2 regions of the Rhodococcus sp. Q1 genome follow, and region 2 is predicted to be linked to the other one. Evidence: riboswitches for the same ligand, from Rfam matches in the RefSeq annotation. Region 2 holds a riboswitch; the other holds the start of a gene.

Region 1 (4,405 bases), on a different contig from region 2:
GACCAGCGCGCGCCGCGGCCAGGTGTCGCCCCACAGGTCGTCGACGGCCTCCACCACGGACGGCAGGTCGTCGGCGAGGTCGTCCACGAACGACGCGTTGTCCGGGTGCCCGATCACGAGCGAACGTCCGCCCTCGGTCTGTGCGGTCGCGACGTGGAGCGGACCGTGGTCCCACGGTCCCCGCCAGGTCGCGGTCTCCGCCCCGGCGAGGGCCGGCGCGTCGTCGGCGATCCGCCAGCCGTGCGGCCGGTGGACGAACAGCACGGTCACGGGCCGGCGGGTGGGTACGTCGTCGATGCCGTCCACAGCGAACCGGAGGTGGACGCGGTGGGCCCGGACCTCGTCGGCGCCGAACCGGGCGACGACCTCGGGCGGCAGGGGCAACGCCGAGTCGGGGGCGAGTTCGTACCCGAAGTCGGTGAGAGGAACGGAGGCGATTGCCGCGATCCGCTCCCGCTCGGAGGCGAGGAGCGCCGGGGACGCGGCGTCGATCAACCGGGTGAGGAACGCGTCGTCGCCGGTCCGGACGGCACGGCTCCAGTCGTCCAGCACGACCTGCAGTTCGGCCCGTACCCGGCTGTCGGCGTCGTCGGTGTCCGCCGGGTCGACGGCCAGCAGCAGGCCTGCCGTGACCAGTGCGACGACCAGCCCGGCCAGGCCGAGACGTTCCCACCGGCGGGTACCGGCGGGAGAGGACGATCGCGCGGGCACCGCGTCAGTCTAGGTCGACGTCCGGGCGGCGCCCGGGGCGACCTCGGCAGTCGGCGCCGACGTGGCGGCGAATCAGTACCGGCGGGCGCTGTGGAACGGGAACCGATCGATCGACTGGACCTTCACCGGTACACCGAAGGTCGAGGCATGCACCATGTTGCCGTCGCCGACGTACATGCCCACGTGGGAGGCATCGTCGTAGAAGATGACGAGGTCGCCGGGCTGCAGATTCTCGCGGGAGACGGGGGCGCCGCCCTGCGCCTGGGCCTGACTGGAGCGGGGCAGCGCCTTGCCGACCTGCTTGTACGCCCAGACCATGAGGCCCGAACAGTCGAACTGATCGGGGCCGGTCGCGCCCCAGACGTACGGGGAGCCGATGCGGGACAGGGCCGCCCGGAGGGCGGCGCCGTTGCTGCCGGGGACGAGGTGCTGCAGGATCTTCTCGGCGTCGAGGCCCGGCGGGAAGGGAGTGCCGGCGAGTTCGGCCTTCTCCGCGTCGCTCAGCGCTTCGAAAGCATCGAGAACTCCCTCGATCTGCTGCTCGAGTTCGGCCTGACGCCGCTGGAGTTCGTCGCGGAGTGTCTGGGCCTGCGCGGCGGCGGCATGTGCCTCGTCGGCGGCGTGCTGCGCGGCCACGGCGGCCTCGGCCGCAGCGGCGGTGGCGGTCCGGAACCCTTCGACCTCGCGCGAGGTCTGTTCACCGAGGACGTCGAGCAGCACCATCTGGTCGAGCATCTGCTGAGGCGAGTCGCTCACCATCACGGCGAAGAGCCGGTTGGTGCGCGCGCCGCGGTAGTTGGCCCGCGCGAGCTTGTCGACGGTGGGCTTGAAGCGGGCGATGTCGGCGCGAGCGCCGGCCAGGGCCTCGTCGGCCTGGGCAGCGCGAGTATCGGCCTCCTGCTGCGCCGCGACCTTCGCTTCGAGATCCGCACCCGCGGCGTGCAACGCTTCGGTGGCCTGCTCGCTGCGACGCGACAGATCGGCGAGGTGGTCGAGTCGCGCGGCGGGGGTCTCCCCCGGTGGTTGCGCCGCCGCCGGCGCGAGAGTGAGACCGAGGACCATCATCACGAGGGCCACGACGAGCGCCGGGCGGCGCGCGGCCCGTACTCCCGGCCTGCCCTGCGCTCTCGGCCTGCCCTGCACTCGCACGAGGTGCTTCGTCCTGTCGGAAACCACGAGGGCTCGAATCCTTTCCCGGGCGTCCTCGATCATCCGCAACTGCCGATCGAAGGTCTCGATCAGGTTACGGAATCGCATAGGTTTGTGTCTACCTGCGAGTAGCCATCACGCGCGGCGACTTTGTGTGCCAGCGGACGGACATGGCTACGGGCCGCACACGCAGACATCCGAGAAGGGTGGGTCCGGTTGGTACCGGACCCACCCTTCTCGGAGATGATGCGTCGGAGCGGAGGCGGGAAACGCCGTCCGATCGGAGGCGACGTGCGGTCAGAAGCGACGCGCTCCGTCGACGGGCATCGAGTTCAGCGGCGCGATCTTCACCGGCTGGCTGGAGGTGGAGGCGTGCACGATGTTGCCGCCGCCGATGTAGATGCCGGTGTGGCTGCCTCCGTAGAACGACACGACGTCGCCGGGCTGGAGAGCCGCGACATCGATGGGGGTACCGGCGGACGCCTGCTCGTAGCTGGTGCGCGGGACGCTGAGGCCGGCCTGCTTGAAGGCCCACTGCACGAGACCCGAGCAGTCGAAGGAGCTCGGTCCGGCAGCGCCGTAGACGTAGGGGGCGCCGATCTTCGACTGCGCAGCGTCGGCAGCACGCTGTCCGACGGAGCCGAGGGGGGCGGTGAAGGCAGCGGCCTGAGGCGCGGGGGCACCCTCGGCGGCCGGCGGAACGAGGTTGGCGATCTCCGGCGGCACGGTCACACCGGCCGGGAGGTCGAACGTTCCGACACCGGGAATGTTGATGGGCTCGGCCATCGCCGGGCCGGCCGAGACGGTGACTGCTCCGAGAGCAATGGCACCGGCGACAAGGGCGCGCCGGACGGTGCGCTTGCTGTTGTTCGAAACCACGAGGGGACGTTCTCCGTTTCTTCCGTTCACCCGCCGACCGAGTTAGCTGACGGGTTCGGGCCGGAAGATCAGCCCTACTCCTCGCCGCGACGGGCGGAGGAGATTCACCCCAAGAACTACGTGGGTCCCCGGCTCGCCACTCCCGAAGCCGGGGAGGGGCGATTAGGCGGTAACCGTGCGGCTCCGACCCGGGGGTGGGGCGGAAAACTCTCCGCTCGGTCTCGAAAAGATTACGAAACGGCATCGGTGAAGTCGACCGCCCCGCCGCGCCACCCGACCGCTTCGACCGATTCCTGGGAGAACACTGCCGTAGGGCGACGGTCCGATAACGGCGCGGTAACGAGCACTGCCCGGCCCTCTTTCATCCCGAGGACGTCACTACCCGATTCGTCCGGGTCCACTCCGGAAGAAGCAGGTCAGGACACCGCTACCCGGAGAGGCCGGCCGGAACGGACCGTCCGATTCGCCGGATTGCTTCTCTCGCAGGCCGATCGGTCTGTTTTCGGGGGCTTCGTCCGATTCTCGCGACGGCAGAAAAAGGGTGTGATCCTCGTCTCGTGAGGGTTCGGGAGCCCGCCCGGTGGGTTGTCGGTGTCGCTTCCTAGGCTCGCCGCATGACCTCGCCGCAACCATCGGCCCTCGGCGTGCAACTGGGTTTCGACGAGCTCGACACACCCCTGCGCGACACCACCTTCGTCGTCGTCGACCTCGAGACGACCGGCGGGAAGGCAGCCGAGGACGCCATCACCGAGATCGGTGCGGTGAAGATCCGTGCCGGCGAGGTGCTCGGCGAGTTCGCGACCCTCGTCGATCCCGGGCGTCCCATTCCTCCGTACATCGTGCAACTCACCGGCATCACCACTGCGATGGTCTACGCGGCCCCCAGGATCGAGGAGGTGCTGCCCGCCTTCCTCGAGTTCGCGTCCGGATCGGTGCTCGTCGCGCACAACGCCGGTTTCGACGTCGGATTTCTCCAGGCGGCTGCCGCCCGGTGCCGGCTGGCATGGCCCCGCTTCCAGGTGCTGTGCACCGTCAAGCTGGCCCGTCGCGTCCTCGGGCGCGACGAGGCGCCGTCGGTGAAGCTCTCCGCGCTGGCCGAGCTGTTCAGGGTCTCCACCGTGCCCACCCACCGCGCGCTCGACGACGCACGGGCCACCGTGGACGTGCTGCACGCCCTCATCGAACGAGTCGGCAACCAGGGGGTCCACAGCCTCACCGAGTTGCGCGACTACATGCCGGTGGTCACCGCCGAGCAACGGGCCAAACGCGCACTCGCCGCACACCTTCCACGCAAGCCCGGTGTCTACATGTTCCGGGGGCCGTCCGACGAGGTGTTGTACGTCGGCACGGCGGTCGACCTGCACCGTCGCGTCCGTACCTATTTCACGGGCTCCGAGACGCGGCCGCGGCTGCGGGAGATGGTCGCGCTCACCACTCGCATCGATCATGTCGAATGCGCCCACGGGCTCGAGGCCGGCGTCCGCGAACTGCGGCTGATCGCCGCACACACCCCTCCGTACAACCGCCGGTCGAAGTATCCGATGCGCGGCTGGTGGATCATCCTCACCGACGAGGCGTTTCCGCGCCTCGCTGTGAGCCGCACTCCCGGACCCGACGCGATCGGCCCGTTCTCGGTACGCGCCGACGCCGCGGACGTCGCGGCGCT
Region 2 (4,405 bases):
GTCGCGCCGGCCGATCAGCCAGGGGCGCCGCGGCAGGTCGAGCCAGGCGCCGGCCAGGACCGCCCAGCGGTAGGCGGGGGAGGACGCCAGCCACGCGTCGGTGGCGGTGGTCGGGGCCCAGTGATCGTCGTCGCCGGGTGTGGGCGGGTCGGGAAGGCCACGCGCGATCAGCCCGGCGCCGGCGAGGACCTCGACGACCAGCGCCGTCTCGTCGTCGTCGAGGCCGACCGACTTCCCGATGCGATGCAGTTCGCGGACACCGAGTCCGCCGGCCTTGAGGACGGGAGCGGGTTGCGCGCCCAGCACGTCGAGGACGTCCTCACAGTGCCGCAGCAGTTCGAGGGCGGCACCGGCGGCGGTCGCGTTGACGTCGGCGGTCGACCGGGTGGGTTTCGGCGCGCGCGGGGGAGCGAGCGCCGCCGGGTCGAAGGGTGCGTCGTCGCGCAGCGCCTGACCCACCCGGTGGGGGAGTTCGACGGTCTCGTCGTCGATGCGGAGGAGCAGTCCGGCGGCGAGCAGTTTCTGCACGGGCCGCTCGCCGGGTGTTCCGGGCGCGGCGTCGCGGGTACGGCCGATCGGGGACGTACGGGACAGGGTGTCGAGGATGCTGCGCTGCTCGGGCGGTAGCGCCGCGAGGAGATCGTCGAGTTCCTGCCGGGACGGACCGGCGACGTCGCTGCTGCGTCCCACGCGCCACGGGACGGCGTCCACGGCGGCAGCGGACAGACGCAACTCGTCGGTGGATCCCCAGACCAGTAGCAGCGACCGCAGGGTGGACAGGATCCGGTCGAGATTCCTCGCGCTGAGCCGGCCGGACACCTCGTCGAGTACGGCGGCCCGGGTCACGGGGGACACGACCGCTCCGAGACGCGCCAGCACCTCGATGATTCCGAAGGTGGCGGTGTCGAGCTCGTCGGCAGCACGGAACACCGAGGCGCGTTGCTGTGCCCGGTTGGCGAGCACGTTCATGCTCGCCGGTGGCGGCACCACGAGGTCGGGCCGGGCACGCAGCGTGGCAGCGAGATCCGTGTCGCGTCGACCTGCCAGCCAGCGGGCGAGGGAGTCCGAGGCGGTGTCGGGAGCGGGCGTGGTCGGGGACATCCCCTCCAGATTAGAGACCTGCGGTAGCAGGCCCCGAACTCACCTGCCAAAATGAGCGCATGGCTACCTCTTCGAAAAAGCACTATGTCGACCACGGATGGCCCGAGCTGGCCGACGGTGAGCACGCTGTCACCGAACTGTCGTCCACGCGATCCGGTCCGCTCTCCCCCTACGGTGAGGACACCGTGTTCCCGTTGCCGGTCGAGGACCTGCCCTACACGCACCCCAAGACGGTGATCAACCGCTGATCGCGGATCACCGATTCGGCTCTTCCGCACTACGCCCGGTCCTTCGCAGGGGCCGGGCGTCGTCGTTCTCAGGGTCCATGCCGGGTCCGCGCATGCGGAAAGGCCCCGCACCATCAGTGGTGCGGGGCCTTCCCGGGATGTTCGGAGTGTTACTGCGGGAGCACCGCGCGAACGGCGTCCAGGATGTTCGGGTCGAGCTCGACGCCGGCGTCCTGGAGTGCGGTGACGCCCTGCTCGAAGCCGGCCAGGATGCCCTGGACATCGGCGGGGAGGGCGGGGGTCTCCGGAAGCTGCGGGACAGCGTTCTCGATGCTCGGCGCCGGGGTCTCCGCAGGAGCGCTGGGGACCGTGTCGACGGAGCGCTGCGTGGGCGCGCTCGACAGTCCGAGGCTCGACGAGCAGGAGGGCCATGCGCCCCAGCCCTGGCCGGCGAGGACACGCTCGGCGACGGCGATCTGCTGTTCGCGGCTGGCCTGGCTGGCCGAGGCAGCGTATTCCTGGCCGCCGTAGGCGTTCCAGGTGCTCGGCGAGAACTGCAGGCCACCGTGGTAGCCGTTGCCGGTGTTGATTCCCCAGTTGCCGCCGGACTCGCACTGTGCGAGGCGGTCCCAGTCGGAGTCGGGGGCGGCAGCGGCGGTGCCGCTGAACGCGACACCCGTGACGCCGAGGACTGCACCCGTCAGCGCGAACTTCGCGACGGTACGACCGGTATTGGTGGGCTTGCGATGGCGTCCGCTCATGTCGGTTCCGTGTTCCTCTCCGTACGCACCTACGAGGTCAGCTGTCGGGTTCGGGCTGAAGAGGTTGCCCGGCCGTGTCGCTCCGTTGGGAGCGCCTTCGGCTTCACCCCGAGGGCCGTCGCGCTTGCGTCGGCCCGGGCCTCCTGGACACCGTCCGGCTGTGGGCCGGTCGGTTCCTGGGAGACCGGTGGGTCCCCCGTTTCCTGTCCCCTGTGGATCGTTCGTCGGGATTTCCGGAACCACGGGACAGGAATTTGGCGCGGCGGTTCCGGACCGGCCGAGCCTGGCGGTTCGACCGGACATGACGGTAACGGCCCGAGGGCGAAGTGTCACCAATTGATAACGCGCCGATTCGAGGGTCGGCGAACGCGCGCATCGCGTACCAGGGAATAAAGTCCCAGGTAGTGGAGTTCGGGTACCTGAAAATCCGTTTCGAGTCCCGCTCGTTATCCCCCTGTTATGTGATAAAGATCACATATAACTCGGGCGGGTCTCCACAGGAACGATCTCCTTCCCCAGGGGCATCAGGGAGATCGGGATCATCTTCAGGTTCGCGATCGCGAGCGGGATACCGATGATCGTCACGGCCATGGCGATCGCCGTGGCGATGTGCCCGAGGGCCAGCCAGATGCCGGCGACCACGATCCAGATGACATTTCCGATCAGCGACGCGGTACCGGCCGTCGGTTTGTCGACCGTCGTCTTGCCGAACGGCCACAACGCGTAGACACCGATGCGGAACGACGCGATGCCGAAGGGGATGGTGATGATGAGGATGCAGCAGATCAGACCGGCCGCGAAATAACCGAGCGCGAGCCACAGGCCGCCGAAGATCAGCCAGATGATGTTGAGGAGGATCCTCATGTCCGGTCTCCGTTCCGTGCGCGCCGGCCCGAGCTCAGCGCGAAGGCGATGGCGAGCGCGAAGCCCAGCGGCCAGGCGAGGGTCAGCAGATACAGCACGAGCCCGGGCTTGCCGTCGGTGATCACCGGGGTGAGGAAGATGGCGAGGACGGCCACCACGCCGACGGCGAAACACACGATCGCGGCCTTCAGGAGGCCGTTACGCGGAGCGGCGGACGAATCCGAAGATGAAGTACCCACGTGACCACGGTAGTCGTCGCGGGGTCCGGCGGTGAGGTCCGGGAGCGGGAAGACGATTCGGGGGGACGCACACCCCGGCAGGTACACTGGCAGGCGTCTACGCGTCCCACTCGACCGAGTCGGGGCGCGTTGTTTTGCATGGTAAACGGGTTGCCCCGTGGGGGCACAGCTGTCGAGGAGCGGGTGAGCGCGGTGCCGACCGGCAAGGTGAAGTGGTACGACGTCGAAAAGGGCTTCGGCTTCCTGTCCCAGGACGAGGGCGAGGACGTCTACGTGCGTGCCTCCGCGCTCCCCGAAGGAGTGGAAGCGCTCAAGCCCGGGCAGCGCGTCGAGTTCGGCATGGCAGTGGGTCGCCGGGGTCCGCAGGCGCTGAAGGTCGAGCTCCTCGAGCAACCCACGCTGCGGCAGGGACGCCGCGAGGCTCCTGTCCAGCAGAAGCGCCGCGCACCGGACGAGCTGCACGGCATGGTCGAGGACATGATCAAGCTGCTCGAAGCAGCGGTACAGCCCGATCTGCGGCGCGGGCGCTATCCCGACCGCAAGACCGGTCAGCGCATCTCCGAGGTCATGCGGGCGATCGCGCGCGAGCTCGACCACTAGAAACGAAACACGCCAGGCCGCCTCGCTACCGGCGAGAGCGGCCCGGCGTCGTTCGTGCGGCCGGATCAGAAGGTCTTCACGGCCCAGACTGCGTGCGCGATCGGTTCACCGGCCTCGTCGACCACGGCCGACGGCAGCTGGATCTCGACCCCGAGCAGCTGCAGCTCGGGAGAGCTCTTCACAGTGAGCGTCCGACGCGCCCCGGCCTCGAACATGGCGCCGTCGACGTAGGTCTGACCGGTCTGCGTGTCGCCGTAGACGGTGATGATGCGCCACGGAGCATCGGCGATCTCCGCGGGGAGCGACAACTGCAGCGGGTAGCCCGCCGGCACGTCGAGCTGACCGATGGGGTTCTCCACGCAGTCCTCGAGATAGAGATTGCAGTGTTGCGCGGGGTCGACCGTCACGGTCTTTCCCCGGGCGTACGCGGTGATGGTCGGAAGCGTGGGCTCGGCCGAATCGACCAGTTTCCACACCGTGGCGGCGACTCCCCCCACCACGATCACCAGGGCCACCAGCAGCAGCGCGAGAGTCTTCTTCGTCCGGGCCTGCAACTCAACTGTTCCAATCTTCGGTGGGGGATCCGCCGGCGCGTCGTCGCCCGGCAGCCGTC

The links. A riboswitch is a leader RNA that binds a small molecule or an ion and turns the genes downstream of it on or off. The one in region 2 is predicted to bind cyclic di-AMP.
Region 1: linked by a shared signal. The riboswitch ahead of EQ874_RS05935 (NlpC/P60 family protein) and the one ahead of EQ874_RS13775 (resuscitation-promoting factor Rpf1 domain-containing protein) in region 2 are both predicted to bind cyclic di-AMP.

Annotation. Positions count from the first base shown of each region.
Region 1 is NZ_SDMJ01000002.1:241,486-245,890, forward strand. Features, by position in the region: gene EQ874_RS05925 (hypothetical protein) at 1-711, opposite strand, end outside; gene EQ874_RS05930 (C40 family peptidase) at 784-1,776, opposite strand; gene EQ874_RS05935 (NlpC/P60 family protein) at 2,158-2,739, opposite strand; cyclic di-AMP (ydaO/yuaA leader) riboswitch at 2,755-2,918, opposite strand; gene EQ874_RS05940 (DEDD exonuclease domain-containing protein) at 3,354-4,405, shown strand, end outside.
Region 2 is NZ_SDMJ01000004.1:316,425-320,829, reverse strand. Features, by position in the region: gene EQ874_RS13785 (helicase-associated domain-containing protein) at 1-1,101, opposite strand, end outside; gene EQ874_RS13780 (hypothetical protein) at 1,161-1,349, shown strand; gene EQ874_RS13775 (resuscitation-promoting factor Rpf1 domain-containing protein) at 1,499-2,089, opposite strand; cyclic di-AMP (ydaO/yuaA leader) riboswitch at 2,100-2,234, opposite strand; gene EQ874_RS13770 (YccF domain-containing protein) at 2,561-2,953, opposite strand; gene EQ874_RS13765 (hypothetical protein) at 2,950-3,192, opposite strand; gene EQ874_RS13760 (cold-shock protein) at 3,385-3,792, shown strand; gene EQ874_RS13755 (DUF2771 domain-containing protein) at 3,858-4,346, opposite strand; gene EQ874_RS13750 (MFS transporter) at 4,348-4,405, opposite strand, start outside.